DNA from 3 places in the Burkholderia crassaminum genome. Region 2 is predicted to be linked to each of the others. Evidence: riboswitches for the same ligand, from Rfam matches in the RefSeq annotation. Region 2 holds a riboswitch; each other region holds the start of a gene.
What was found. A riboswitch is a leader RNA that binds a small molecule or an ion and turns the genes downstream of it on or off. The one in region 2 is predicted to bind cobalamin.
Positions count from the first base shown of each region.

Region 1 (9,488 bases), 1.0 Mb from region 2:
GCGCGGCGGGGGAAACCCCGCGCATCGGCCAGGAGGCGATCCAGATGCAGACGATCGTCAGCCTCGTGTCGGCCGGCATGGGCGTCGCACTGGTGCCGCAATCGCTGCGTAACCTGCGGCGCACCGGCGTGGTCTACCGGCCGCTCGCCGGTCACGCGCCGGTCGTCGAGACGGGCCTCGTGTGGCGTACCGGTGACGTGAGCCCCGTGCTGGCCGGCTTCATCGACGTCGTGCGCGCGCAGGGTCTCGCCACGTGACGTGAACGATGCTGCGCCGGTGCCGTCCAACGCGCGGTGCTGCGCGTTTGCGACGGCCGTACCGCATTCGAAAACTTCTTCGCTAACCCATGATCATTCACCCGAATTTCGACCCCGTTGCGATCCATCTCGGGCCGCTGGCCGTGCGCTGGTACGGCCTCATGTATCTCGTCGGCTTCATCGCGGCGATCGTCGTCGGCCGGATCCGCCTGAAGCTGCCGCACGTCGCGGCGCAAGGCTGGACCGCGAAGGACATCGACGACATGATGTTCTACGGCGTGCTCGGCACCGTGCTCGGCGGCCGGCTCGGCTATGTGCTGTTCTACAAGGCCGATTTCTACCTCTCGCATCCGCTCGACGTGTTCAAGGTGTGGGAAGGCGGCATGTCGTTTCACGGCGGCTTCCTCGGCGTGACGCTCGCGATGGTGCTGTTCGCGTGGCAGCGCAAGCGCCACTGGCTGCAAGTCACCGATTTCGTCGCGCCGATGGTGCCGACGGGGCTCGCGGCCGGGCGGCTCGGCAACTTCATCAACGGCGAACTGTGGGGCCGCGTGACCGATCCGTCCGCACCGTGGGCAATGCTGTTCCCGGGTGCGATGCGCGACGATGCGGCATGGTTGCCGAAGCATCCGGAGCTCGTCGAGAAGTGGCATCTCGCCGACGTGTTCATGCAATACCAGATGCTGCCGCGCCATCCTTCGCAGCTCTATGAAATCGCGCTCGAAGGCATCGTGCTGTTCTTCGCGCTGTTCTTCTTCTCGCGCAAGTCGCGGCCGATGGGCGCCGTGTCCGCGCTGTTCCTGATCGGGTATGGCCTCGCACGCTTCACGGTCGAGTTCGCACGCGAACCCGACGACTTCCTCGGCCTGCTCGCGCTCGGCCTGTCGATGGGGCAATGGCTGTCGCTGCCGATGATCCTCGCGGGTATCGCGTTGATGGTCTGGGCGTATCGCCGTCGCGCGGCGAATGCCGCTGCGTGATGCGATGCCGATGCACGTGCGATCGGCGCGTGCATCGGCACACGCAGGGAAATGAAAAACGCCGGCCCGAGGGCCGGCGTTTTTCATTTCGGACTGCCGCGCGCCGCGCGTTACTTCATCTGCACGGAGCCGTTGACGGTGACCGACACGGTGGCCTTGCCGCCTTCGACCGCGATCGGTGCGCTCATCTTTGCGCTGTCCATCGGCGCCGCGGCCATCGCCATCATGCGCGGGTACGGCTGCACGTTGCGGCCGCCGCCGACGTTCACGTCGCGGATCGTGTAGCTGTTGTAACCGAATGCCTTCGCGGCTTCGTCCGCACGGGCGCGGAACGACTTGATTGCCTCGGTCGTCAGCTTCTGCTCGGCTGCGCGCTGCGCTTCGGGCGACAGCGAGAACTCGACGTTCGCGACCTGCATCAGGTTCGACAACTGGCCGGCCAGCTTCGACGCCGCGGCGAAATCGCGCGATTCGAGCGCGACCTCGGTGCGGCCGCGCCATGCGGAGATCTTGCCGTCGCGATCGGTGCTCGGATAGACGGAGAATGCGCCCGTGTGTGCCGTGACGCCCGATACGCCCTTCGCCTGCGACAGCGCTGCGTCGGCGCGCTGGTTCAATTGCGCGGTGAGGCTGCCCGGATCCTTGGCCTGCTGCTCGTAGAACAGCGTGATGTGGATGATGTCCTGCGGCACGTCGGCGCTGGCCTGTGACGACAGCGACAGCACGCCTGCCGGCTCCGGAAAGTGCGGGTTCGCGGTTTGCGCGTGCGCGGCGGGCGACGCGAGCGTCAGCGCGACGGGAACGGCGGCGGCAAGGGCGAGCGACAGCGCGAGTGCGGATTTCTTGGTCATTGTTGGACTCCTTGTGCGAGGGCGTGCACGCGGATCGCGCGTGCACGACGCGGGCGTACCGCGCGACGAAAAAACGACAGCCGGCTCGATCGAGCCGACAGCGGTTGCTTAGGCCGCGCGAAAGTGCCGCGAGTTCCGTGGCGGCGGCACGTACTGACCAGATTTGACCTTTGGCGTGCGCCTACTTCATCAGCTTTTCGGTGATGAACTTCCATTCGGCGCGCGTGACGGGCGTGATCGACAGCCGGTTGCCACGTGCGAGCACGCGCATGTCGGCGAGTTCGTCGTGTTCGCGCAGCGCGGCAAGCGGCACGAGCGGTGATTTTTTCACGTAGCGCACGTCGACGAGCAGCCAGCGCGGCGCTTCCTGGCTCGACTTCGAATCGTAATAGGGGCTTTTCGGATCGAACTGCGTGGGATCGGGGTAGGGCGTCGACGACACTTCGGCGAGGCCCGCGATGCCCGGCTCGGGGCAGCTCGAGTGATAGAACAGCACGCCGTCGCCGATCTTCATCGTGTCGCGCATGAAATTGCGCGCCTGATAATTGCGCACGCCCGTCCACGGCAGCGAGCGCTGCGGTGCGTTGGCGAGATCGTCGATGCTTGCTTCGTCCGGTTCGGACTTCATCAGCCAGTATTGCATGGATCGTGATCGACGCAGAAAGAGGCTGCTACAAAAGAAAACGGCATCGGGCTTCGCCCGATGCCGTTGGATAGGCCCCCGCCTTGGCCGCTAGGCCGGCATCCTGAACCTGAGGTTCAGAATTGGTCGCAGTTAGCAGCACTTCGGGTACATCAGACAGAGTGACGCGCGCGCCCGTGCTACAAATTTCCGCAACCGTGCACATGGCATTGGTTCAAGGAATATATGACCTTGGCGAACCAGGCAGGGAAGCTGACTGAACTGTGAATCGATGCGCCAATTTGACCACCGTTGATCGCCGAGATCAAGGGGAATCGACGTATCGATTAAAACGTTACTGCGTCTCGTGCTGTGCGAGCACCGCGCCGAGCTGTTCGTTCATCTGGTGCATTGTACGACGGATTTCCTCCGCCGGAAATGCTTCACCGTGCCGCACGCTCGTTTGCAGCCGCAGCAATTCGGAAGCGAGCGACAGCGCCGCCATCACGGCGATGCGATCGGTGCCGCGTACCGAGCTGTTCGAGCGGATTTTCGACATTTCGGCGTCGACACGCGCGACCGCTTCGAGCAGCGCCGCTTCGGTCTCGGCCGAACAGGCGAGCCGATAGGGCTGACCGAGAATCGAGACTTCGATCTGCTTGGTGCTCATGCATGTTCTCCGTGGCTGGCCGCGTCATCGCCATCCGTACGCGCCTGCCCATCCAGCAGGTCGAGCTGGTTGTCGGCTTGCTCCGCACTTTTCGAGCGCGGCAGCTTTTCGAGAATCGCGTTCAGCTTCACCTGGGCGTCGTCGATCTTTGCCGACAGTGTGTCGCGCTCGGCTGCGAGCGCATTGCGTTCGTCGCGCAGTTGCGCGAGTTCCGCGCGGACTGTGTCCGCGTCCGCGCGCAATTGCGCGACTTGCTCCTCGAGCGCGAGCCGTTCCGAGTGATAGCGCTTGTTCAGCGAAATCAGACGGCCAATATTTTGAGATAAGGTTTCGAGTTCGTTGAGCATTTGCTGCGTCCTCTAAAGACCCAGCATTTTAGCGCGGAATAACGCGCAAACCGACATCTGTAACGTTTCCAGTCGTAACACCCCTGCTTCTTGCCGCGAATCAGCGCGTCCCGTGCGTGCCCGGACGCTTCCTTGACGCTCGTGCGAGCGGCTCCTAAACTGGCGCCGCCTCGGTGCTCGCGCGTGGAACGCGCGGTTAAACGGGAAGCAGGGCGTGGGCTCCGCCAGGAAGCCGCCAACCTGCGCTGCCCCCGCAACGGTAAGCGGCCGCGTCGCATGACGCAGGCCGGCTCGGGCGCGTTTCGCATGCGGTTACCGCAGGCGGGCGCGGGCCACTGCGCGTTTTCGCGCGGGAAGGCGAGCCGGACCGCCGCCAGCCCGGATACCGGCCGAGGCGGGAAGCCCGCACGGGCTTCGTGACGCGCGGCCTGCGGGGAAGCAGGGTGCGCAATGCTTCACGGGATGGATCTTCGATGCCGACCCCAATCGTCGTCGGCGCCGATTTCTGCCATCTTGGTGACGTTTGCGAACGAGGCGAGCGCCGAAGGCCGCCGCGCACGTCGACCACCTGACCGACAAGGATCACGAGCTTGGGGATGCCTGCAACACGTCGCACTGTGCCGATGTCGCACCCGGCCGGCAGCAGTAGCGCGCCGATGCGCGCAGCGTCGTCCGTCGCGCGGAGGGCCGCATGAGCGCCGCGCGCGCCGCGGCGATCTGGGCCGCGCTGGCCGCCGTGGTCGCGTTGCTGTTCGTCGCGTCGCTGTCGATCGGCAGCGTGCCGATGTCGCCGTGGCAGGCGCTCGCGTCGCTCGTGCCGCATGGCGGCGACACATTGTTTTCCGATATCGTTCGCACGCTGCGTTTGCCGCGCGCACTCGCGGGCTTCGCGTGCGGCGCGCTGCTCGCGCTGGCCGGCGCACTGTTGCAGGTGTTGCTGCGCAACCCGCTTGCCGACCCGTACGTGCTCGGTGTGTCCGGCGGTGCGGCCGGTTTCGCGCTTGTCGCGATGATCGCGGGCGGCGCGTGGTGGCTCGTCGATGCGTCGGCGTTCGCGGGCTCGCTCGTGTCGGTCGCGCTCGTGCTCGGCCTCGCGCGCCGCGAGCTGTGGCGCGGCGAGTCGCGCGACGCGTCGCCGCGGCTGCTGCTCACGGGTGTCGTGATCGCGGCCGGGTGGGGCGCGCTCGTCACGCTGTTGCTGTCGCTCGCGCCCGATGCACGGCTGCGCGGGATCATCTTCTGGCTGACCGGCGACCTGAACGGCGTGACCGCGCCATGGTTCGCGTGGGGTGCGCTGCTGCTGGCCGCATGCATCGCACTGCCGGCCGCGCCGCAACTGAACGTGCTGCTGCGCGGCGATGCGACGGCGCTTGCGCTCGGCGTGCCCGTTGCGCGCCTGCGTGTGCGGATCTATCTCGTCGCGTCGCTGGCCGCCGCGGCCGCGGTGACGACGGCCGGCACGATCGGCTTCGTCGGCCTCGTCGTGCCCCATGCGCTGCGGCTTGCCTTCGGCAACGACCAGCGGATGCTGCTGCCGGCCGCGATGCTCGCGGGCGGCGGCGGCGTGATGGCGGCTGACCTGCTCGCACGCACCGCGATCGCGCCCGCGCAGTTGCCGGTCGGCGTGATGACTGCGTTGATCGGCGTGCCGGTGTTCCTGTGGATGTTGCTCAGGAGGCCGATGCGATGACCCATGCCGCATTGCACGCCACCGGCGGCGAGATGCGCTACGCGGCCGTCGACCTGACGCTGAAGGCCGGCGCGCGCACGCTGCTCGACGGCTTCACGCAGGCGTTCCGCCCGGGCGAGATCTGGTGCATCGCGGGGCCGAACGGTGCGGGCAAGACGACGCTGCTCGCGACGCTCGCGGGGTTGCAGACGCCGGCCGGCGGACGAGTCGAGATCGATGGCCGGCCGCTCGCCGCGTGGCAGCCGGCGCCGCTCGCGCAGCGCCGCGCGCTGATGCCGCAGCAACTGCACGACGCATTCAGCGCGACCGTGTTCGACACGGTGCTGCTCAACCGCTTTCCGTATCTCGGCGGCTGGGGCTGGGAGCGAGACGGCGACCGCGCGGCCGCGCGCGACGCGCTGGCGACCTTCGACCTGGCTGCGCTTGCGTCGCGCGACGTGCTGTCGTTGTCGGGCGGCGAGCGGCAGCGAGTCGCGCTGGCCGCGACGCTGTGCCAGGACGCGCCGTTGATGCTGCTCGACGAACCGCTCGCGCACCTCGACCTGCATCACCAGATCGATTGCCTGACCGCGCTGGCCGCGTGGCTCGACGCGGGCCCGCGCACGGTGCTGTTCTCGTGCCATGATCTGAATCTCGCGCGGCGTTTCGCGACGCATGCGCTGTTGCTCGACGGCCGCGGCCACGCGTGGGCCGGCCCCGTGCATGACGTGCTGACGCCCGAGCGCGCCAGCGATGCGTTCGGTTATCCGCTCGTGCTGATCCGCGAGAACGGCCGCGATGCGCTGCTGCCGGCGTGGCCCGAGCGACAATGACGTTTCCTTTTCCGATGCGCGGCGCATACCGCCGCGCCAACGACACGGCTCCTTGATGACGACCCCGACCCACTTCCCGCCCGCGATCGCGCCGCTCGACGACGCGCTGCGCAAGCGCCTGCAGCACGTAATCGACCACAAGACCAAGCCGCCCGGCAGCCTCGGCCAGCTCGAGGCGATCGCGCTGCAGATCGGCTTGATCCAGCACACCGAGCGGCCGGTCGTGCAGCGTCCCGTGACGATCGTGTTTGCCGGCGATCACGGGATTGCCGCCGAGGGCGTGAGTCCTTATCCGCAAGCGGTGACCGCGCAGATGGTCGCGAACTTCCTCGCCGGCGGCGCGGCAATCAACGCGTTCTCGGGCGTCGCGCAGAGCACGCTCGAGATCGTCGATGCGGGCGTCGCGTCGCCGCTGCCGCTGTCCGACCGGCTGGTGTCGCTGCCGGTCGCGCGCGGGACGCGCAACTTCGCGGCGGAGCCGGCGATGACGCGCGACGAGGCGATGACGGCGCTCGCGGCCGGCGCGGCGCGCGTGCGCCTGCATCGGTCGCTCGGCACGAACACGATCGGCTTCGGCGAGATGGGGATCGCGAACACGTCGTCGGCCGCGTGCCTGATGAGCCGCCTGCTCAGCGTGCCGATCGACGCCTGCGTCGGGCGCGGCACGGGCCTCGACGACCAGGGCCTCGCGCACAAGCGCGCGGTGCTCGGCCGTGCGCTCGTCAAGCACTCGCACGCGATTGCACCGCTCGACGTGCTCGCGACGTTCGGCGGCTTCGAGATCGCGATGATGACGGGCGCGTATCTCGCGGCCGCGAGCGAGCGGATGACGATCCTCGTCGACGGTTTCATCGCGACGGCCGCGCTGCTCGTCGCCGAGCGCATCGCGCCCGGCGTGCGCGACTACTGCGTGTTCTCGCATACGTCGCACGAGGCCGGGCACCGGCGCATGCTCGAGCATTTCGGCGCGAAGCCGCTGCTCGCGCTCGACCTGCGGCTCGGCGAAGGCACCGGCGCGGCGCTTGCGCTGCCGCTCGTGCGTGCGGCTGCTGCGTTCCTCACGGAAATGGCGAGCTTCGAATCCGCGGGTGTCGACAATCGTGACGCCTGATCGCGCGCGCGGCGTGCGAGCCGAACTGCGCTACTTCTTCGTCGCACTCGGCTACTTCACGCGCGTGCCCGTGCCGCGCACGATCGGCTACGCGGCCGGCGATCTCGACCAGGCCGCGCGTTATTTCCCGCTCGTCGGCGCATGCGTCGGCGCGTGGGGCGCGCTCGTGTATCTGGTCGCGCTGCGCGCGTTGCCCGTGTCGATCGCGGTCGGGCTGTCGATGGCCGCCACGCTGCTCGCAACGGGTGCCTTTCACGAGGACGGCCTGGCCGACAGTTGCGATGCGTTCGGCGGCGGCTATACGCGCGACGACGTGCTGCGCATCATGCACGACTCGCGGATCGGCACGTTCGGCGCGGTCGCGCTCGTGATCGCGCTCGGCGTGAAATGGCAGGCGCTTGCGTCCATGCTGCCGCTGCGTGCCGCATGGACGATGATCGCCGCGCACGCGGCGAGCCGCGCGGCGGCCGTGAGCTTGCTGATGACGCTCGACTACGTGCGGCCCGAAGGCAAGGCGAAACCGGTCGCGCAACGGATGGGGGCACGCGCGGCGTGCGTCGCCGCGCTGTTCGGATTGCCCTGGCTGTTCTGGCCCGACTGGCGCATGGGGGTCGCCGCATGCGTTGCGCTCGTGCTCGTGCGCGCGTGGGCAGCCCGCTATTTCGTGAAGCGGATCGGCGGTTATACGGGCGACTGCCTCGGCTTCACGCAACAACTGTGCGAACTGGCGATCTATCTCGTGGTGCTCGGGTGGACGTCGTCCTGATCCGTCATCCGTCCGTCGGCGTCGAGCCGGGCGTCTGTTATGGACGCAGCGACGTGCCGCTCGCCGCGCCGGCCGATGCGGGGGCGCATGCCGTGCGCGCGCATCTGTCGGCTCTCGGCGCGCCGCCGCCCGAACAGATCTGGACGAGCCCGCTGATGCGATGCGCGTCGGTTGCCGAACGGCTCGCGCAGGCATTCGATGTGCCGCTGCAACGCGATGCCGGCTGGCAGGAAATGGATTTCGGCGCGTGGGAAATGCAGCGCTGGGACGATATCGATCGCGCCGCGCTCGACGCGTGGGCGGCCGACCTGATGCATGCGTGCGCGCACGGCGGCGAAAGCGTCGCGCGGTTCGCTGCCCGGGTCGCACGGCAGGCCGATGCCGTGGCGCAGTTCGACCGACCGCAATGGGCCGTCACGCATGCGGGTGTGATCCGCGCGTTTGCATCGCATGTACTGCGCGTGCCGCTCGATACACTGTTGTCGCGGCCGGTGCCGACAGGGGGTGTCGTCTGGCTGCGGGCCGATGCCGCCACGCGAACGTGGGAAGTGGTGCACTGGGACGAATAGGCGCGCCGGCGTCCGCATGCGAACGACGCAGCGCGCGTTCGATCTGTGTCAAACACGGGCGCATCGGGCGCAGGTGCGCAATGCGCGCGCAAGTCTCCGGAAATCAGCGCACCGGCCGCCGTGCACGCGCGGCATCGAGATCCTCGCACAGCGCGGCCGCGCCCTGCGCGATCCGCGGCGACGGCCGCGTCAGCAGATCGCCGTCGATCGCGAACAGGTTGTTGCGCGCCACGGCCGTCAGCGCGGGCCACGTGCGCCAGCGCGCCAGGCTCGGCAGCGGTTCGTCCGTGCGCGATGCGCCTACGCCGGTCGTCACGATCGCCTCCGGATTCGCCGCGAGCACCGCTTCGTCGGTGACGGTCGGCACGAGCGGCTTGAGCGATGCGAACACGTTGCGGCCGCCGCACAGCTCGATCACGTCGTTGATCAGGTGCGCGCCGTTGAGCGTCATCAGCGGCCGGTCCCAGACCTGGAAGAACATCGTGACGGGCGCTCGCGCGGCATAACGTGCGCGCAGTGCCGCGATGTCGCGCGTATAGGCGGCCGCGGCCGTATCGGCAGCCGGTTGCGTGCCGAGCAGCGTGCCGAGCCGGCGCAGCGACGCCGCTACGTCGTCGAGATGCTTCGGTTCACTGAAGAACAGCGGGATATGCAGCGCGCGCAACGCGTCGGTCTGCCGCTCGGCATTGCCGTGCCGCCAGACGACGATCAGGTCGGGCTTCAGCGCCGCGATCCGCTCGAGGTCGAGCGCCTTGTTGTCGCCGACGCGCGGTATCGCTTGCGCGGCGGGCGGATAGTCGCTGTACGTGACCG
Region 1 covers NZ_OZ183799.1:2,873,978-2,883,465, reverse strand. The annotation lists gene ACPTTF_RS13330 (LysR substrate-binding domain-containing protein) at 1-257, shown strand, start outside; gene lgt (prolipoprotein diacylglyceryl transferase) at 347-1,237, shown strand; gene ACPTTF_RS13320 (SIMPL domain-containing protein) at 1,348-2,088, opposite strand; gene ACPTTF_RS13315 (EVE domain-containing protein) at 2,270-2,731, opposite strand; RNA gene ssrS (6S RNA) at 2,803-2,984, opposite strand; gene ACPTTF_RS13305 (cell division protein ZapA) at 3,066-3,380, opposite strand; gene ACPTTF_RS13300 (ATPase) at 3,377-3,727, opposite strand; cobalamin riboswitch at 3,882-4,135, shown strand; gene ACPTTF_RS13295 (FecCD family ABC transporter permease) at 4,419-5,417, shown strand; gene ACPTTF_RS13290 (ABC transporter ATP-binding protein) at 5,414-6,229, shown strand; gene cobT (nicotinate-nucleotide--dimethylbenzimidazole phosphoribosyltransferase) at 6,285-7,340, shown strand; gene ACPTTF_RS13280 (adenosylcobinamide-GDP ribazoletransferase) at 7,330-8,106, shown strand; gene cobC (alpha-ribazole phosphatase) at 8,091-8,675, shown strand; gene ACPTTF_RS13270 (cobalamin-binding protein) at 8,779-9,488, opposite strand, start outside.
Region 1: linked by a shared signal. The riboswitch ahead of ACPTTF_RS13295 (FecCD family ABC transporter permease) and the one ahead of ACPTTF_RS08615 (HoxN/HupN/NixA family nickel/cobalt transporter) in region 2 are both predicted to bind cobalamin.

Region 2 (9,488 bases):
TGCACGGGGGCGCCGCTCGCGCGTTCGAGCAGCATCGGATCGAGAAAGTCGGGCCCGGTCTTGAACACGCGCACACGGCGGCCGAGCCGGCGGTGCAGCCGCGCGAGGCCGGCCGTCACCGACGTCTTGCCCTGGCCCGACGCGGGCGCACTGACGAACAGCGCGGGGCAGGCGGGCATGCTCAGAACTCCACGCCGCGCTGCGCCTTCACGCCTTGCTCCTTGTACGGATGCTTGACGAGCCGCATTTCGGTGACGAGGTCGGCCGCATCGATCAGCGCATCGGGCGCATGCCGCCCGGTCACGACGACGTGGACCGAATCGGGACGCGCGACAAGCGTCGCGAGCACTTCGTCGAGCGGCAGGTATTCGTACTTCAGCACGGTGTTCAGCTCGTCGAGGATCACCATCCGGTAGTCGCCACTTTCGATCATCCGGCGCGCCTCGTCCCAACCCTTGCGCGCGGTCGCGATGTCGGCGTCGCGGTTCTGCGTGTTCCACGTATAGCCGTCGCCCATCGTCACGAAATCGCATTCGGCAACCGCGCCGAGGAAGTCGCGCTCGGACGTGTGCAGCGCGCCCTTGATGAACTGCACGACACCGAGCCGCATGCCGTGGCCGAGCACGCGCACGGCCATGCCGAACGCGGCGGTGCTCTTGCCCTTGCCGTTGCCGGTGTTGACGATCAGCAGGCCCTTTTCGTTGGTGGCGGCGGCCTGCTTCTTCTCGTGGCCCGCGCGGCGGCGTTCGGTCATCCGTTGATGGGATTCGGTGTCGGTTTTCATCGGATTGATCCTGTCGAAAGAAAGCGAAACAAAGGGTTCAGAGCGGGCCGGCAAGTGCGACCGTCACACCGTCCCGGATGGATTTGGGGCCCAGCAGCCGGCCGTGCGGCGCCGCGAGCTGCGCGCACGGCTCGGCCACGCCCGCGACGCCGAAGCGGGCGAGCGCGGCACCCGACGGACCGCTCGCGGCCAGTTCGGGGCGGCTCGCGAGTTGTGCCGCGTCGAACGCGACGAGCGGCCAGCCGCGTCTCGCGCACAGCGTGCGCAGCGCGCGGGCACGCGCCTTGTCGGCGAGCGTGGCGACGAGCGCCGGTTCGGCAGCCGGGTACAGCCTCAGCGCCGCGCGGATCGCGGCATCGAGCTGCGCGGCCGTCACGCCCGCGCGGAAACCGACACCGAGCGCGACGCGCATCATGCGCCGCTGCCGAGTGCGGCACGTACCGCGGGATCGTTGGCGAACGCGGCGACGCGGCCAATGACGAAGATGGCCGGCGAACCGATGCCGGTCGCGCCGACGTGTTCGACGAGCGTGTCGAGCGTCGCGAGCACGTGCCGTTGTCCGGGGCGCGTCGCATTCTCGATCGCCGCGCACGGCGTGTCGCCAGGCAGGCCGCCTTCGCGCAGCGCGGCTGCAATTGCGTCGAGCCGGCGGATCCCCATATAGATGACGATCGTCATGTGCGTGGCGGCGAGCGCACGCCAGTCGGGTTCGTCGGCGCCCGCGCCGTGGCCCGTGACGAAGATCACGCCCTGCGCATCGCCGCGCTGCGTGACCGGGATGCCGAGCGCGGCCGGCGCGGCGATGCCGGCCGTGACGCCGCTCACGACCTCGACTTGAAATCCCGCCGCGCCGAGCGCGGCCAGCTCTTCGCCGCCGCGGCCGAACACGAACGGATCGCCGCCCTTGAGCCGCGCGACGCTGCGGCCCGCGCGCAGATGCGCGAGCATCGCCGCGACGATCGCATCCTGCGGCGTCGATGCATGACCGCCGCGCTTGCCGACGTGCTCGATGTGCGCGTCGGCACGCGCATGGCGCAGCACGTCGGGGTTCACGAGATCGTCGACGAGCAGCACGTCGGCCGCGCCGATCGCGTGGACGGCCTTGAGCGTCAGCAGGTCGGCGTCGCCGGGGCCGGCGCCGATGAGCCAGGCCCGGCTCATCGGGCGCGGCACGGCGCGCACCGTGTCGAAACAGGGGAATAGGGCAGGCGGGCGGCACGGCGGCGGCCAGCAGACAGGTCACGCATGACGGATCGAACGAAGCCCGCGCGGACGCGGGCGGAATGCGCACCTCATCCGTCCCCCGCGGATCGGGCGTTCGGCGAGCATCGGGCTCGCCCCTTGCGTCGGCCGGTATCCGGGCTGGCCGCCGGCCAGGCCGCAGCCTTCCCGCCCGGTTAGAAGGGCAGTGGCATCGTGGGCGGCATGGGCGCGTGCGCGGGGAAGCGCGTCGCGCGGGCGGCGTACCGTTGCGGGGACAGCACAGGCCGGGCGGTAATCCGCCTCCTGTTTCCCGTTTAACTGCATGCGCGGAATGCGCATGCGAGCACCGAACGCGGCGCTACGATAGCACAGCGATCCGCCCGCGCGAACCCGCTTCGCCGATGCCGGAAGCGGCCTCCGGCGTGGCGCGGCGGCCATGCAAGACGCCGTTCGGCGGGTCGCGCCGCCTTGACGCTCCCGCCCCCGGCGCCTACACTCGCACGCGTTTTGGTGCTCGCGCGTGCCCTCCGGCGTGCGCAGTTAAACGGGAAACAGGGAGCCTGCCTGCGTCGCAGTCGAGCCAACCTGTGCTGCCCCCGCAACGGTAAGCGAACGCATCGTGCCCGCCGCGATGCAACGCCGCTTCGCCGCATGCCGCCTGCATGCGGACGACCGCCACTGGATGCCCTGCGTATCCGGGAAGGCGAAGCGGCGTGTTCGTCAGCCCGGATACCGGCCTAAACGTTGGGGTTCAGCGCCGCGGGGAAGCGGCGCATCGTCCACGGCCGCAGCGTGCCCGACACCCGAGCGTTTCCCGATCCCCGTCGTCCGGCCGCCTGCGCGAATGCGCATGACCCGGTGCGACGAAGGGCCGGACCGCGCGGGGCCGCGCAGCGACGGCCGTGTTGGCATGCTTCATGTCGACCGTTCGCAAAGGAGCGTCATGCTCGATTCGCTGTTCCGCCTGTTCAACGACAGTCCGTCCGGGCTGCGCGGCAAGATCGTCGCGATCTATGCGCTACTGATCGCCTTCAACGCAGGCGCGTGGATCTGGGCGTTCGCCGCCTTCCACGGCCAGCCCGTGCTGCTCGGCACCGCACTGCTCGCGTACGTGTTCGGGCTGCGTCATGCGGTCGACGCCGACCACATCGCGGCCATCGACAACGTCACGCGCAAGCTGATGCAGGAGGGGCGCAGCCCGCTCGGCGCGGGCCTGTTCTTCTCGCTCGGCCATTCGACGGTCGTGATCGTGATGTCGGTCGTGGTGACGCTCACGGCCGCGTCGCTCGCGCGCTTCGAGAGCCTGAAAGCGTGGGGCGGCGTGATCAGCACGAGCGTGTCGGCGTTCTTCCTGCTGGTGCTCGCGATCGCGAACCTGCTGATCCTGGTTTCCGTCTACCGGACGTTTCGCGCCGCGCGGCGCGGCGAGCCGATCGTCGACGCCGATCTCGACCTGCTGCTGAACCAGCGCGGCGTGCTCGCGCGCCTGTTCCGTCCGCTGTTCCGGCTGGTGTCGCGCAGCTGGCACCTGTATCCGGTCGGGTTCCTGTTCGGCTTCGGCTTCGACACGGCGACCGAGATCGCGCTGTTCGGCATCTCGGCGGCGCAGGTGCAGGGCGGTCTGTCGTTCTGGTCCGTGATGGCGCTGCCGATACTGTTCACCGCCGGCATGACGCTCGTCGACACGACCGACGGCATCCTGATGATGGGCGCGTATCGCTGGGCGTACGTGCGGCCGATCCGCAAGATCTACTACAACATGACGATCACCTTCGTGTCGGTGCTGGTCGCCGCGCTGATCGGCGGCATCGAGGTGCTCGCGCTGCTCGCGGACAAGCTGTCGCTGCAGGGCCCGGTGTGGGACTTCGCGTCGATGGTGGCGTCGCACTTCGGCGTGCTCGGCTATGTCGTGATCGGCCTGTTCCTCGCGTGCTGGCTCGTGTCGGCCCTGATCTACCGGTTAAAACGCTACGACGAGATCGACGTGACGATCTCGGCCTGACTCTTCCTTACGACCCTGGATATTCCATGACCCTACGCAAGCTTCCCGTCACGATCGTCACGGGCTTTCTCGGCAGCGGCAAGACGACGCTGATGCGCCACATCCTGCAGCACGCCGAAGGCCGCCGCATCGCGGTGATCGTCAACGAATTCGGCGAACTCGGTATCGACGGCGAAATCCTCAAGGGCTGCGGCATCGGCTGCGAGGATGCCGACGGCGCGCAGGGCGAAGCGTCGGGCCAGCTCTACGAGCTCGCGAACGGCTGCCTGTGCTGCACCGTGCAGGAAGAGTTCTATCCGGTGATGGAAGCGCTCGTCGAGCGCCGCGCGGACATCGACCACGTGCTGATCGAGACGTCCGGCCTCGCGCTGCCGAAGCCGCTCGTGCAGGCATTCAACTGGCCGACGATCCGCAACAGCTTCACGGTCGACGCGGTCGTGACCGTCGTCGACGGGCCGGCTGCCGCCAGCGGCCAGTTCGCGGAGAACCCGCAGGCCGTCGAGGCGCAGCGCCGCGCCGATCCGAACCTCGACCACGAATCGCCGCTGCACGAGCTGTTCGCCGATCAACTGTCGTCCGCCGATCTCGTGATCGTGAACAAGGCCGATCTCGTCGGCGACGCGGAATTCGCGCAGATCGAAACCGCGATCCGCGACGAGATCCCGCCGCAGGTGAAGATCGTGCGCGCGACGCGCGGTGAACTCGATCTCGCGATGCTGCTCGGTCTCGAATCGGCATCGGAAGAAACGATCCACCTGCGTCACGACCATCACGGCTCGGCCGACGACGGCGATCACGATCACCATCACGACGATTTCGACTCGGTGGTCGTGTCGGGCGACGCCGGCACGCGCGAAGCGACGATCGCCGCGCTGCAGCGGGTCGTCGAAGCGCACACGATCTACCGCGCGAAGGGCTTCGCTGCGCTGCCGGGCGCGCCGATGCGGCTCGTGATCCAGGGCGTCGGCCGCCGCTTCGACAGCTATTTCGACCGTCGCTGGCAGGACGGCGAAACGCGCGCGAGCCGCTTCGTGCTGATCGGCGAAGACCTCGACGCGGCCGCGCTGCAACGCGCGTTCGACGCCGCGTGCGCGGCCGAGCCGCAACAGGCGTAACGCACGATGCATCTGCTGCGCACCACGCCAGGCGGCTTCGTCGACGATACGCAGGGTGTTGTCCGGATCGACCAGCAACCGGCCGACATCGTGATCCTGAGCTCGGCCGACACGACGCTGTCGCTGCTCGCAAGCGTCGTGCCGCAACTGCCGGCCGGCTTCCCGAGCGTGCGGCTCGCGAACGTCACGTTCCTGCGCCAGCCGGCGTCGGTCGATTTCTACGTCGACGACGTGTTGCAACACGCGAAGTCGGTCGTGATCGATCATCTCGGCGGCGAGGCGTACTGGCCGTACGGGATCGAGCAGGCCGTGTCGCTCGCGTCGAAGCGCGCCCAGCAGCTCGCGATGTTCTCGGGCGACCTGCAGGAGGACCCGAACCTCGTCGCGAAGAGCACCGTCGCGCCCGGCCTGTGCCGGCTGTGGTGGCGCTACCTGCGTGAAGGCGGCGTGCACAATGCCGAGGCGCTGCTGCGCAGCATTGCATTCCACACACTCGGGTTCGGCGAGGAACCCGAACCGCCGCGCCCGCTGCCGGCCGCCGCGCTGTATCACCCGGCGCGCGACCGCGCGAGCGTCGACGACTGGCGGCCGCGCTGGACGCCCGGTGCGCCCGTCGTCGCGATCCTGTTCTATCGCGCGCACTGGCAGGCCGCGAACACGGCCGTGTTCGACGCGCTGGCCGATGCGCTCGTGCGGGAAGGGTTGAATCCGCTGCCGATCGCGGTGACGTCGCTGAAGGATGCGGTGAGCCGCGAGGTCATCACGCAGCTCTGCGACATGCACGACGTCGCGCTCGTGCTGAACACGACCGCGTTCGCGGCCGGCTCGATCGACAGCCCCGAACACGACGTGCTCGCCGGCGACGCGCCGGTATTGCAGGTGATCCTGTCCGGCGGCAATCGCGACGCATGGGTGGCCGACAACCAGGGCCTGCATGCGCGTGACATCGCGATGCACATCGCGCTTCCCGAAGTCGACGGACGGATCGTCACGCGCGCGGTGAGTTTCAAGGGGCTCGCGTACCGCTGCCCGCACACCGAGGTCGATGTCGTGCGCTACCAGCCGGACGCCGAGCGGATCGCGTTCGTCGCGGCGCTCGCGCGCGGCTGGTGCCGGCTGCGCACGCTCGACAATGGCGAGAAGCGCGTCGCGCTGATTCTCGCGAACTATCCGCAAAGCGAAGGGCGGATCGGCAACGGCGTCGGGCTCGACACACCGGCGTCCGCGCTGCGCGTGCTCGCGGCGCTGCGCGACGCGGGCTACGCGGTGGCCGACCTGCCGCCCGACGGCGACGCGCTGATCGCGCGACTCACCGAAGGCGTGACCAACGACGCGGCCGTGCATGCGCTGCGCCCCGCGTTCCAGAGTTTCGCGCTGGCAGACTACGTCGCGCATTTCGCGCGGTTGCCGGCGGCCGTGCGCGACGCGCTGAACGAACGCTGGGGCCCGCCCGAAGCCGATCCGACGCTGCGGCAAGGGCGTTTCACGATCGCCGGCTGGCGCGCGGGCAACGTGTTCGTCGGCATCCAGCCGTCTCGCTCACGCGGCGAGAATGACTACGCGAGCTACCATGACGCGGATCTCGTGCCGCCGCACGCGTATCTCGCGTTCTATTTCTGGCTGCGCGATGCGTATCGCATCGACGCCGTCATCCACCTCGGCAAGCACGGCAACCTCGAATGGCTGCCGGGCAAGAGCGTCGCGCTGTCCGACGCGTGCTGGCCCGACCTGTCGCTCGGGCCGCTGCCGCACCTGTATCCGTTCATCGTCAACGATCCGGGCGAGGGCAGCCAGGCGAAGCGCCGCGCGCAGGCCGTGATCATCGATCACCTGATGCCGCCGCTCACGCGCGCGGAAAACTACGGCCCGCTGCAGGATCTCGAGCGGCAGGTCGACGAATACTACGAAGCGCTGATGGTCGACGCGCGGCGCGCGAAGCTGCTGCGCAAGACGATCCTCGCGACGATCGCCGAGCATCGTCTGCACGACGAACTGAGCGTGTCGCCGCCGCGTGATACGGGCGACGAGGATGCGCTGCTCACGCGCGTCGACGCGTGGCTGTGCGAACTGAAGGAAGCGCAGATTCGCGACGGGCTGCACGTGTTCGGCATGTCGCCGGCCGATCGCCAGCGACGCGACACGCTGCTCGCGCTCGCGCGCTTTCCGGTCGGCGACGGCAAGGGCGCACGCGCGGGGCTGATCGGCGCGCTCGCGCGCGATCTCGCGCTCGGCGACGACTTCGATCCGCTCGCGGCCGACTGGGCCGCGCCGTGGGTCGGCCCGCGCCCGGCGATCCTGCAGGCGCTCGACGCATCGCCGTGGCGCCATGCGGGCGATACGCGCGAGCGGCTCGAACGGCTCGCACAGCAATGGCTGGACGAGCTGTGTGCGGCCGATGGCGGCAACACCGGCGCCGACGCGATACCGTCCGGCGACTGGCCGCATACGCTCGCGGTGATCGAGCGCGTCCGCGCGACGCTGCTGCCCTCGCTCGACGCGTGCGGCGGCGAGGAAATGCGCCAGCTCTTGCGCGGGCTCGACGGCCGCTTCGTGCCGCCGGGGCCGAGCGGTTCGCCGTCGCGCGGCCGCCCCGACGTGCTGCCGACCGGCCGCAACTTCTACTCGGTCGACACGCGTGCGGTGCCGACGCAGGCCGCGTGGTCGCTCGGCCTGAAATCCGCGCAGCAGCTGATCGAGCGCCATCTGCAGGATCACGGCGACTATCCGCGCGCGATCGGCCTGTCGGTATGGGGCACGGCGACGATGCGCACGGGCGGCGACGACATCGCGCAGGCATTCGCGCTGCTCGGCGTACGACCGAAATGGGCGCATGGCAGCCACCGGGTAACCGACTTCGAGATCCTGCCGATCGAGATCTTCGACCGGCCGCGCATCGACGTGACGCTGCGTGTGTCGGGCTTCTTCCGCGACGCGTTCCCGAACCTGATGCACCTGTTCGACGCGGCCGTGCAGGCGGTGGCCGCGCTCGACGAGCCCGAGGAGCTGAACCCGATCCGCGCACGCATCGAGCGCGAACGCACGAAATGGCTCGCGCAGGGCGTGGCACCGGACGAAGCGCGGCGCCGCGCCGGCTGGCGCGTGTTCGGCGCGCGGCCGGGCAGCTATGGCGCGGGCCTGCAGGACCTGATCGACCAGCGCCGCTGGCAGACCGACGCCGATCTCGCGGAGGCATACCGCCAGTGGGGCGGCCATGCGTATGCGCAGAACAGCGCGGGCGAGCTCGCGACCGACGTGTTCGGCGAGCGGCTCGCGACGATCGACGTCGTCGTGCAGAACCAGGACAGCCGCGAGCACGACATCCTCGATTCGAACGACTACTACCAGTTCCAGGGCGGGATGACCGCCGCGGTGCGGCACCTGTCGGGGCAGCAGCCGAGCATCTACCACGGCGACCATGCGAACCCGGTCGCGCCGAAGATGCGCACGCTGCGCGAGGAAATCGCGCGCGTGATCCGCTCGCGCGTCGTCAACCCGAAATGGCTCGACGGCGTGAAGCGTCACGGTTACAAGGGCGCGGCCGAGCTGGCCGCGACCGTCGACTACCTGTACGGCTATGACGCGACCGCGCGCGTGCTGTCCGACCACCAGTACGCGCTCGTCGCCGACGCGTACCTGTTCGACGACGCCACCCGCGCATTCCTCGAACGGCACAACCCGAAGGCGCTGCACGGCATCTGCGAACGTTTCGTCGAAGCGATGCAGCGCGGCCTGTGGCAGCAGCCGGGCGACTATCGCGAACGGATCGAAGCGGTCTGGCTCGCAAGTGAACAACTCCAGGAAGGAGGACGGCGATGACCGATCCGACGACGCACCGCGCCCGCGCGGTCTTTCCGTTTGCGGCGCTCGTCGCACAGGACGCATTGCAACAGGCGCTGCTGCTCGCCGCGATCGACCCGACGCTCGGCGGCGTGCTCGTGAGCGGCCCGCGCGGCACCGCGAAATCGACCGCGGCGCGCGGCCTCGCGGAGCTGTTGCCCGAAGGGCAATTCGTCACGCTGCCGCTGTCGGCGAGCGACGAACAGGTGACGGGTACGCTCGATCTCGCGCATGCACTCGCCGAAAACGGCGTGCGCTTCCGGCCGGGCCTGCTCGCGAGGGCGCACCTCGGGGTGCTGTATGTCGACGAAGTGAACCTGCTCGCCGACGGGCTCGTCGATACGCTGCTCGACGTCGCTGCGAGCGGTGTGAACATCGTCGAACGCGATGGCGTGTCGCACGCGCACGACGCGCGCTTCGTGCTGGTCGGCACGATGAATCCCGAGGAGGGCGAGTTGCGTCCGCAGCTGCTCGACCGTTTCGGGCTGATGGTCGAGCTGGAGAACTGTTTCGATGCCGCGCAGCGCGAGCGGATCGTGAAGGCGCG
Region 2 covers NZ_OZ183799.1:1,877,090-1,886,577, forward strand. The annotation lists gene ACPTTF_RS08595 (cobyrinate a,c-diamide synthase) at 1-179, opposite strand, end outside; gene cobO (cob(I)yrinic acid a,c-diamide adenosyltransferase) at 182-784, opposite strand; gene ACPTTF_RS08605 (cobalamin biosynthesis protein) at 822-1,199, opposite strand; gene cobA (uroporphyrinogen-III C-methyltransferase) at 1,196-1,945, opposite strand; cobalamin riboswitch at 2,116-2,354, opposite strand; cobalamin riboswitch at 2,479-2,742, shown strand; gene ACPTTF_RS08615 (HoxN/HupN/NixA family nickel/cobalt transporter) at 2,931-3,989, shown strand; gene cobW (cobalamin biosynthesis protein CobW) at 4,016-5,104, shown strand; gene cobN (cobaltochelatase subunit CobN) at 5,111-8,920, shown strand; gene ACPTTF_RS08630 (ATP-binding protein) at 8,917-9,488, shown strand, end outside.

Region 3 (9,488 bases), on a different replicon from region 2:
GGCTGCGCGCGTGACGGATTTCGCCGGTCTGCGGGAACGAGCCGATCGTCGTCGTCGGGAACGCCGGCAGGTTCAGTCGCGCCGACTGCTTCGGCGCACGCTGCGTATAGGGGCTCACGCGGTTGCCGAGCTGCGCGTCGATCCGCGCGATCGCGGCCTTCACCGCCGGGTTGTTCACGCGCGGCGAGTTGCGGCGCGAATGGATCGCGGCAGCGTTCGCGGCCAGTGCATCGGCCACCTTGTCGCGGCCTTCGTTCAGCGCGGTCGCGAGCACCTTCAGCTCGTCGAGCTTCTGCAGCGTGAACGCGAGCCACGAGCGGATTTCCGCATCGAGCTTCTCCTCGCTCGCGAGATCCACCGGCACGTGCAGCAGCGAGCACGACGGTGCGACCCACAGGCGCTCGCCCAGTTGCTTCGCGAGCGGTTCGAGCCAGTCGAGCGTCGCGTTCAGGTCCGTCTTCCAGATGTTGCGACCGTTGATCGCGCCAACCGACAGCACGCGCTCGGCCGGCAGTTCGCGCACCAGCGCGTCGACTTCGTCGCGGGCGTTGATGGCATCGACATGCAGGCCGTCGACCGGCAGCGAAGCCGCGAGCGTCAGGTTGTCATGAAGCTGGCCGAAGTAGGTGGCGAGCAACAGCTTGATGCGGCGCGTTTCCAGCGCCTCATAGGCGGTGCGTAATGCCTGACGCCACTCGGCGTCGAGTTCGGTGACGAGAATCGGCTCGTCGATCTGCACCCATTCGACGCCCTGCGCGGTCAGCGTGTCGAGCAGCGCGCCGTACACGGGCAGCAGCTTCGGCAGCAGCGCGAGGCGGTCGGAATCGTCCTTCGCTTTGCCGAGCCACAGGTACGTGACGGGGCCGATGATCACCGGCTTCGCGTTCACGCCCTGCGCCTTCGCTTCAGCCAGTTGCTGCAACAGGCGCGACGGGTCGAGCGAGAAATTCGTGTCCGCGTGGAATTCCGGGACGATGTAGTGGTAGTTCGTATCGAACCACTTCGTCATTTCGCCGGCCGCGACGCCGCCGCAGCACGCCGCATGTTCTTCCGCCGACTGTGCCGAACGGCCGCGCGCGACGCGGAAATAGTTGTCGAGCGCATCGCCATGGAAATCCTGCACGCGCTTCGGCAGGTTACCGAGCGTGAAGCTCATGTCGAGCACCTGATCGTAGAACGCGAAGTCACCGATCGGGGCCAGGCCCAGGTCGCGCTGGTCGTTCCAGTGACGCTGCCGCAACTCGGCGCCGAGCGCCTTCAGCTCGTCGCGCGACGATTCGCCCTTCCAGTAGCGTTCGAGACCGAACTTGAGTTCGCGCTTCGCACCGATGCGCGGGAAACCGAGGTTGTGTGTCGTGACCATGAGCTGCCGTCCAGAAGAAGTGAAGATCCGGCAGCCATCATAGGGATTTCAAACCATGAAATAAAATGGCATTATTTCATTCATCCATTAAAGTTGCTCATGCATCTGTTACGCGAGCGATATCCATGCTGGAACGATTCCATCTCGTCGTCATTCGTGAGGTCGAGCGTCAGGGCTCGCTGACCGCGGCCGCCAATACGCTGCACCTCACGCAATCGGCACTCAGCCATACCGTCCGGAAAATCGAGCAGCAGCTCGGCACGCCGATCTGGGATCGGGAAGGTCGCGGCCTGCGGCTTACCCAGGGCGGGCAGTATCTGCTGAAGCTGGCGAACCGGCTGCTGCCGCAGTTCGAGCTCGCAGAGGAGCGGATGAAGCAGTACGCGAAGGGCGAGCGCGGCACGCTGCGCATCGGGATGGAGTGCCACCCGTGCTACCAGTGGCTGCTGAAGGTCGTGTCGCCGTACCTGTCGCGCTGGCCCGACGTCGACGTGGACGTGAAGCAGCGCTTCCAGTTCGGCGGCATCGGCGCTCTGTTCGGCTATGGCATCGACGTGCTCGTGACGCCCGATCCGCTGAACAAGCCGGGCCTGCGCTTCGACCCTGTGTTCGACTACGAGCAGGTGCTGGTGGTCGCCGACTCACACCGGTTCGCGAACGCCGACTACGTGACACCCGAGCAATTGACCGACGAGATCCTGATCACCTACCCGGTCGAGACCGACCGGCTCGACATCTACAACCAGTTCCTGACGCCGGCCGGCATCGTACCGAGGCGGCACAAGTCGATCGAGACGACCGACATCATGCTGCAGATGGTGGCGAGCGAGCGCGGCGTGGCCGCGCTGCCGAGATGGCTGGCCGACGAATACGCCGACCGGATGCCGGTCGTGCCGGTCAAGCTCGGCAAGAAGGGAATCGCGAAGCAGATCTTCCTCGGCATCCGCGAGGCGGATGCGTCGATCGACTATCTGGCCGCGTTCGTCGCGCTGGCGCGCGAATCGACCGGGAGCGCGCCGCGCATGCTGCGCTAGGCGCGCCCCGTTGCAATGCGCGTCAGGCGGCGCGCAGGCCGGTGCGTTCGCCGCGCTCGACCCATGCGCCGAACAGCAGGCCGATCGTCGTCCACATGATCACCTGCATGCCGATCGCCGCAACGCGGAACTTCCACAGCAAGGCCGCCGGGAAATCGGCCGGTAACTCGCTGATCGACGGCAGCCCGATCTGCACGGCCGCGATGATCGCGACAAACACGAGCCCGGCGACGATCGACGCGTTCCACTGGCCGAGCTTCGCCAGCAAATGGCGGCGCACGCTGACCGAGAACACCATCGTCGCGACCGAGATCGCGATCATCAGGAAGAACAGGCCAGTGCGATAGCCGATCGTGTCGGGATCGCCGACCGACGGCGGATTGGCCGGGTACTTGAGGTTCGGCACGATCACGAGCGCGACGAATGACGCCAGTGCGAGCCAGGCGGCCAGCGGCCGTGCCCGGAGGCGGCTGCCTCGCCCGTAGGCATACGCGAAGACCAGCGAGAACAGCCCGCCGAATGCCGCGCCGTAGGTCACGACGCCCGTCAGCAGACCGAGGCCGGCCTGCGTGTGGCGGCTGACCAGCTCGGGCTCCGGTGCGTCGCCCTTGGCGGCGTCGGCTTTTTCTTCGAAGGAGATTGCCTGATCGACTTGCGGTTCGCCGACGACTCTCGCGAAACCGAACGTGAGGAGGCCTGCGGCGATGCCTGCGAGCATCCCGCGCATGAGCAGCTTTCCGACCATCATGAACTCCGCGTCAGTGGCAGGGGAAGCCGAGCAGATGGCGGCCGTCGTGGACGAATTCGTGGACGTACATGCCCGGCACGAGTGACGTCGCACCTTGTTCCGCACCCACGAAATAAAGGGCGAGCAACAGGATCAGGCCGACGAACACGGCCCACGGCAACAGTTCACGGACGGGGATGGGCGCCGGCACGACCGCCGGCTTCAGCACTGCTTCGCTCATGGATGCACCTCAGGGGAATCGCGCCCCGGCAAATGTTGAATGGGTACGAAGGCAGGTCTGGCTTCCGGGATCATGGATTCCCCGGTTACAGTGGCGCGACCGCGCCGGAATTGCACCGGCTTCCGCGTTTCGTATCGGGCGAATTGTACGCGCGAACGTTCGCGTATTGAAGTAATCGCACGGTGGCGATCGCGTCCCGCCCCGGAGCCCCCGAAAACCGACATGAACATGCATGCCTCGCTGCGCCTGATCGCACACGCATCGACCCGGGCGATGCGCACCGGCACGTTTCCCGACGACGATCCGCTCGACGCGCACGGGCTCGCCGAAGCCGCGGCACTGCGCAACCGCTGGACGGACGTCGCCGGCTCGCTCGTGCTGTGCAGCCCGGCCCGCTGTGCGGTGCAGACCGCCGATGCATTCGGACTACGCGCCGACATCGACGACGCACTGCGCGACGTCGACTACCGGAACTGGCGCGGCAAGCGGCTGCACGACCTCGCGCGCGACCTGCCTGACGAATTGAGCGCGTGGATCGGCGATCCGTCCGCGTCGCCGCACGGAGGCGAATCGTTCGACGCAGCCATGCGCCGCGTCGGCGCATGGATGAACGCGCTGCAACACGGCCGCGACATCGTCGCCGTCACGCATGCGCCGATCGTTCGCGCGGCCGTCGCGCATGCGCTGCAGCTGGATCCCGACGCGGCAACCCGCATCGACGTTGCGCCGCTGTCGTGCACGACCTTCGCTGCGTCGCCGCACGGATGGAAGTTGATCGCCGACGACGATCGGCGCGACACTGCCACCTAGCCTCCTGCCGTGTTGCGTTCGCGATATCGCGCACGACGCAAGCCGACGTGCCGCGTCGTATCGCAATCGCATGGCGACGACCACCTTACGTCGCCGTAAGACATACCGTTCGCCATCCCTGCTGTCATCAAACTGACTGCTAGCCGAAGCTAGGATCAGTCGCGGTTCCCTTACGAGATACCGTCATGAATCAACCTGCTTCGTCTGCCCCGAACTCGCCGGGTTCCGTCGAGCGCACCAGACAGCTCGGCTATGCCGTCTTCCTGCTGGTGCTCGCGATCGGCGCGATCTATATCGCCACGCACCTGATCGACGATCTGTCGCCAGTGCGCGAAGGATCGCTGTTCCCGTACCTGATGCTCGGCGCCGCGTTGCTGATCGCGCTCGGCTTCGAATTCGTCAACGGTTTCCACGACACCGCGAACGCAGTGGCCACCGTGATCTATACGCACTCGCTGACGCCGAACGTCGCGGTGATCTGGTCCGGCATGTGGAACTTCCTCGGCGTGATGGTCTCGAGCGGCGCCGTCGCGTTCGGCATCCTGCAGTTGCTGCCGGTCGAGCTGATCCTGCAGGTCGGCAGCGGCGCGGGCTTCGCGATGGTGTTCGCGCTGCTGATCGCCGCGATCGTGTGGAACCTCGCGACCTGGTATTTCGGGTTGCCGTCGTCGAGCTCGCATACGCTGATCGGGTCGATCATCGGCGTCGGGCTGATGAACCAGTTGATGCACGGGCCGTCCGGCACGAGCGGCGTCGACTGGGGCCAGGCGCTCGGCGTCGGCAAGTCGCTGCTGTTCTCGCCGATCGTCGGCTTCCTGTGCGCCGCGCTGCTGCTGCTCGTGCTGAAAGCCCTCGTGCGGGTTCCGGAGTTGTACAAGGAACCGCCGAAGGATCAGCCGCCGCCGTTCTGGATTCGCTGCCTGCTGATCCTGACCTGCACGGGCGTGTCGTTCGCGCACGGTTCGAACGACGGGCAGAAAGGGATGGGCCTCATCATGCTGATCCTGATCGGTACGGTGCCGACTGCCTATGCACTGAACAAGGCCGTCACGCCGGCCGAGACGCAGACCTTCGTTGCGGTCGCAAACCAGGCAGCCACGACGTTCGGGAAGTACACGAACGGCGTCGCACCGTCTGCGAACCCGCGCGCCGACGTCGAGCTTTACGTGCAGCATCGCGAACTGACGCCGGCCGTGATCCCCGCCGTTCAGCAGTTGTCCACGTCGCTCGCGACCGCGGTTGGCGCGTCGGGCTCGATGGCGGCCGTGCCGCAACACGACATCGACAACGTGCGCAATACGATGTATCTGGTGTCCGAAGCAATCCGCCTGATCGAGAAGTCGGGTCAGCCCGCGTTCGCCGCCGACGACAAGCTCGCGATCGACAACTATCGCAAGCAGCTCGACCACGCGACCAAGTTCATTCCGACATGGGTGAAGGTTGCGGTCGCGATCGCACTGGGCCTCGGCACGATGGTCGGCTGGAAGCGGATCGTCGTGACCGTCGGCGAGAAAATCGGCAAGCAGCATCTGAAGTACGGACAGGGCGCGTCGGCCGAACTCGTCGCTATGCTGACGATCGGCGCGGCCGACGTTTACGGATTGCCCGTGTCGACGACTCACGTGCTGTCGTCAGGCGTCGCGGGCACGATGGCGGCGAACGGCTCCGGGCTGCAATGGAGCACGGTGCGCAGCCTCGTGCTGGCGTGGGTGCTGACGTTACCGGCGTCGATCGTGCTTGCCGGCGGGCTCTATTGGCTGTTCCGGTCGGTGGCGTGATTCGCGTTGCGACGGGTGGCCGGTGTGAGCCGGCCGCCTGTCGTGGAAGATTCGCCGCTCGCTTCTCTGCTTCTCTGCTTCTCCGCTTCTCCGCACTGATACGTCGCAGCCTTCGATGTGTCCGTGCGCGTCCCGTGCCCTCTCCTTTCACTTCCGAATTGAAGCGCAAGATCTGGAGCGCACCTGCGCACGAACGTCGCTAGACTGGGTTCATCGACTTTCTTCGTGGCTCCAACCGCGCACGCAATGCTTCCGAGCATTTCGCACGGTTCGGCGCCACATCGCTGACGAACCGAGGGATGCCCGTGAACATCGCCGATCTGCCACCTGCCGTCGAATCGCCGGACATCGCACAACGCCTCGACGCCATCGACTGGCCGACTGTCGGCGCCGAACTCGATCGCTATGGATGCGCGCGCGTGCCGAGCCTGATCTCGGCAAGCGAGTGCGCAGCACTCGCGTCGCTCTATCCGCGCGATGCGCTCTATCGCTCGCGCGTCGTGATGGCACGGCACGGATTCGGCCGTGGCGAATACAAGTATTTCGCGTACCCGCTGCCCGCGGTCATTGCCGAGCTGCGCGCGACGATCTACCCGCATCTCGCACCCATCGCGAATCGCTGGAACCAGGCGCTCGGAATCGACGTCCGCTATCCGAAAGACCACACGACATTCCTCGATCGCTGCCATGCGGCGGGGCAGACGCGACCGACGCCGCTGATCCTGCAATACGGTCCCGACGACTACAACTGCCTCCATCAGGATCTCTATGGCGAGCACGTGTTTCCGCTGCAGGTTGCGATCCTGCTGTCGGCGCCCGGCCGCGATTTCACGGGCGGGGAATTCATGTTGACGGAACAGCGGCCACGCATGCAATCACGAGCGGAAGTGGTGCCGCTGATGCAAGGCGACGCGGTGATCTTCGCCGTGCACGGCAGACCCGTGCAGGGGACGCGCAGCGTCTATCGCGTCAACCTGCGCCACGGCGTGAGCCGGATCCGCAGCGGCCACCGCCACACGGTCGGCATCATCTTTCATGACGCGCAGTGACGACGATCGGGATATGCACGACGCTGCCATGTCGTCCATCATACGCGCGGATCCACGCGGGAAATGCCGCGCATCTGACATGCCAATCGCGCGTGATCGATCAGGGTTCTTAGCGAACGGGTATCACCGCGCGATCAGCTCGTTCATCCGCTGTGGTGGATGACCGCTTTCGCTTCCCGCGATACCTTCACGACACGATAGATCGATGTTCCGAGTGAGCGACAGTGAGCCCAGGCACTCACTTGTCGCAGCACAAAGTCGGCGGAAAATCGGTCTATCCTCGCGCTACATTAACCCGCAGTCTGTCTCCCGAATCGGGAAGTGAGCGACAAGGAGCCCAAACACGCACCTGTCGCAGCACAAAGTCGGCGGAAAATCAGCCTATCCGCGCGCTACATTAACCCGCAGTCTGTCTCCCGAATCGGGAAGTGAGCGACAAGGAGCCCAAACACGCACCTGTCGCAGCACAAAGTCGGCAGAAAATCAGCCTATCCGCACGCTACATTAGCCCGCAGTCTGTCTCCCGAATCGGGAAGTGAGCGACAAGGAGCCCAAACACGCACCTGTCGCAGCACAAAGTCGGCGGAAAATCGGCCTATCCTCGCGCTACATTAGCCCGCAATCTGTCGCCCGCATCGGAGGCGAGCCGTGCATAGCCCGGCAACGTCAGCAGCGCGAGCACGCCCGCCGCGACAAATGCCCAGCGGAAATCGTCGAGCACGTAATGCATGCCGGCAGCATCGCCGCGCACCAACGCCGCGAGCCGCAGCGACAACGCACCGAACGCGATCCCCATCCCGATCGTCATTTGCTGTGCGGCACTCCACAGCGTGCTGGCTGCACTCGTCTGATGAGCCGGGATATCCGCATAGGCGAGTGTCGCGAGCGTCGTGAACTGCATCGACCGCGTGAGTCCGTAGACGAATACGACGAGCAGCGTGATCGTCAGCGGCGTCGACGCGGTCAGCCAGCCGCACGCAATCGTGAAGATGCCGACAATTGTCACGTCGACGAGTGCAACGCGCCGGAAGCCATATCGGTCGAGAATCCAAGACGTTCCCGCCTTCATCCCAAGATTGCCGAGCGCGCTCGCGAGCAGCAACAGGCCGGACTGGAACGGCGACAGCCCGAAGCCGATCTGGAACAACAGCGGCAGCAGGTACGGCACGGCGTTGATCGCCATCCGCGTGATCGAACCGGTGATCACCGTCACCGAGAAGGTCGGCACCTTCAGCGTGGTGAAGTCGAGCAGCGGATGCGCGCAGCGTCGCGCATGCAACCACGCTGCCGCGCCGAACAGCACGCTCGCACCCACCAGGACGCCCGCGCGCGTGAAGTCGACATCCTGCTGGCCGGCCGCTTCTGTACCGATCAACAGACAAGTCAATGCGCCACCGGCCAGCACGAATCCAACCCAGTCGAGCGGCCGTTGCTGGTCGGCCCGCGTGTTCCGGACGATCAGCCAGGTACAGACCAGCGCGGCAATACCGAACGGGACATTCAGCAGGAAGATCCAGCGCCATGACGCATAAGTTGTGATGAAGCCGCCGATCGGCGGCCCGACGACAGGCGCGACGATGCCCGGCCACGTGATCGTCGTGATCGCTCGCATCAGCTTGGCCTTTTCGGTGCTGCGCACGACGATCATCCGTCCGACCGGCACCATCATTGCTCCGCCAACGCCCTGCAGCAGCCGTGCAGCCGTGAACGTCACGACGCCCTCGGACAACCCGCACAGCACCGACGCGCCGGTAAAAACGACGATTGCACTAGCGAACACCGTGCGCGAGCCATAGCGGTCCGCGATCCAGCCGCTGATCGGGATGAACACCGCCAGCGCCAGCATGTAGGCCGTCATCCCCAAGCTCAGCGCGTTCGGCCCGACGCCGAACGAGCGCGCCATTTGCGGCAGCGCAGTCGCGATCACGGTCGTGTCGAGGTACTCCATGAAGAACGTTGCGGCGACGAGATACGGCAAGAAGTCGGTCGTCCGACCACCTTGGGCAGGGCTGTCAGTCATGAACGATGCAGGAGACGGAATGCGAAAAACACCGATCGCCGGCAGATGTGGACAAGCGCCGCGAATCGGGACGAATGGCGATATTACCCCGAAGGGCTTGCTCTCCGCTCTGTAGCGCATGTCGCGTAAACGGACTTTATGCGCATAGATTTCCATGCGGAATTCAGTCCGTGCTCGCCGAGTGTCGCCTGCGATCAGGTCGACGCAGCACGTCGAAAAATGGATGACTCACGCAGTCTTTCGCCAATACGCACCATTCATTGCGCATTTTCGACGAACGTCGTGCATCGTCCGCCATTACAACTTCACCTGTAGACAGAACGATATTGGCTGGGCGCCAACTGAAGGAGTCAGGTATGTGCTGGGGCCGCCGCTCGACCTGATCACCATTGTCGTGAACAGCGGGTGGCTGGATGTTTGAATGGTGGTCTCGGCCCGCGCCGGCTAGCGGTGCGAGGCCAGGCCG
Region 3 covers NZ_OZ183800.1:383,198-392,685, reverse strand. The annotation lists gene metE (5-methyltetrahydropteroyltriglutamate--homocysteine S-methyltransferase) at 1-1,363, opposite strand, end outside; gene ACPTTF_RS18930 (LysR family transcriptional regulator) at 1,489-2,397, shown strand; gene ACPTTF_RS18925 (CbtA family protein) at 2,420-3,142, opposite strand; gene ACPTTF_RS18920 (CbtB domain-containing protein) at 3,156-3,365, opposite strand; cobalamin riboswitch at 3,399-3,537, opposite strand; gene ACPTTF_RS18915 (histidine phosphatase family protein) at 3,588-4,175, shown strand; gene ACPTTF_RS18910 (inorganic phosphate transporter) at 4,361-5,953, shown strand; gene ACPTTF_RS18905 (2OG-Fe(II) oxygenase) at 6,259-7,002, shown strand; gene ACPTTF_RS18900 (DHA2 family efflux MFS transporter permease subunit) at 7,598-9,022, opposite strand.
Region 3: linked by a shared signal. The riboswitch ahead of ACPTTF_RS18920 (CbtB domain-containing protein) and the one ahead of ACPTTF_RS08615 (HoxN/HupN/NixA family nickel/cobalt transporter) in region 2 are both predicted to bind cobalamin.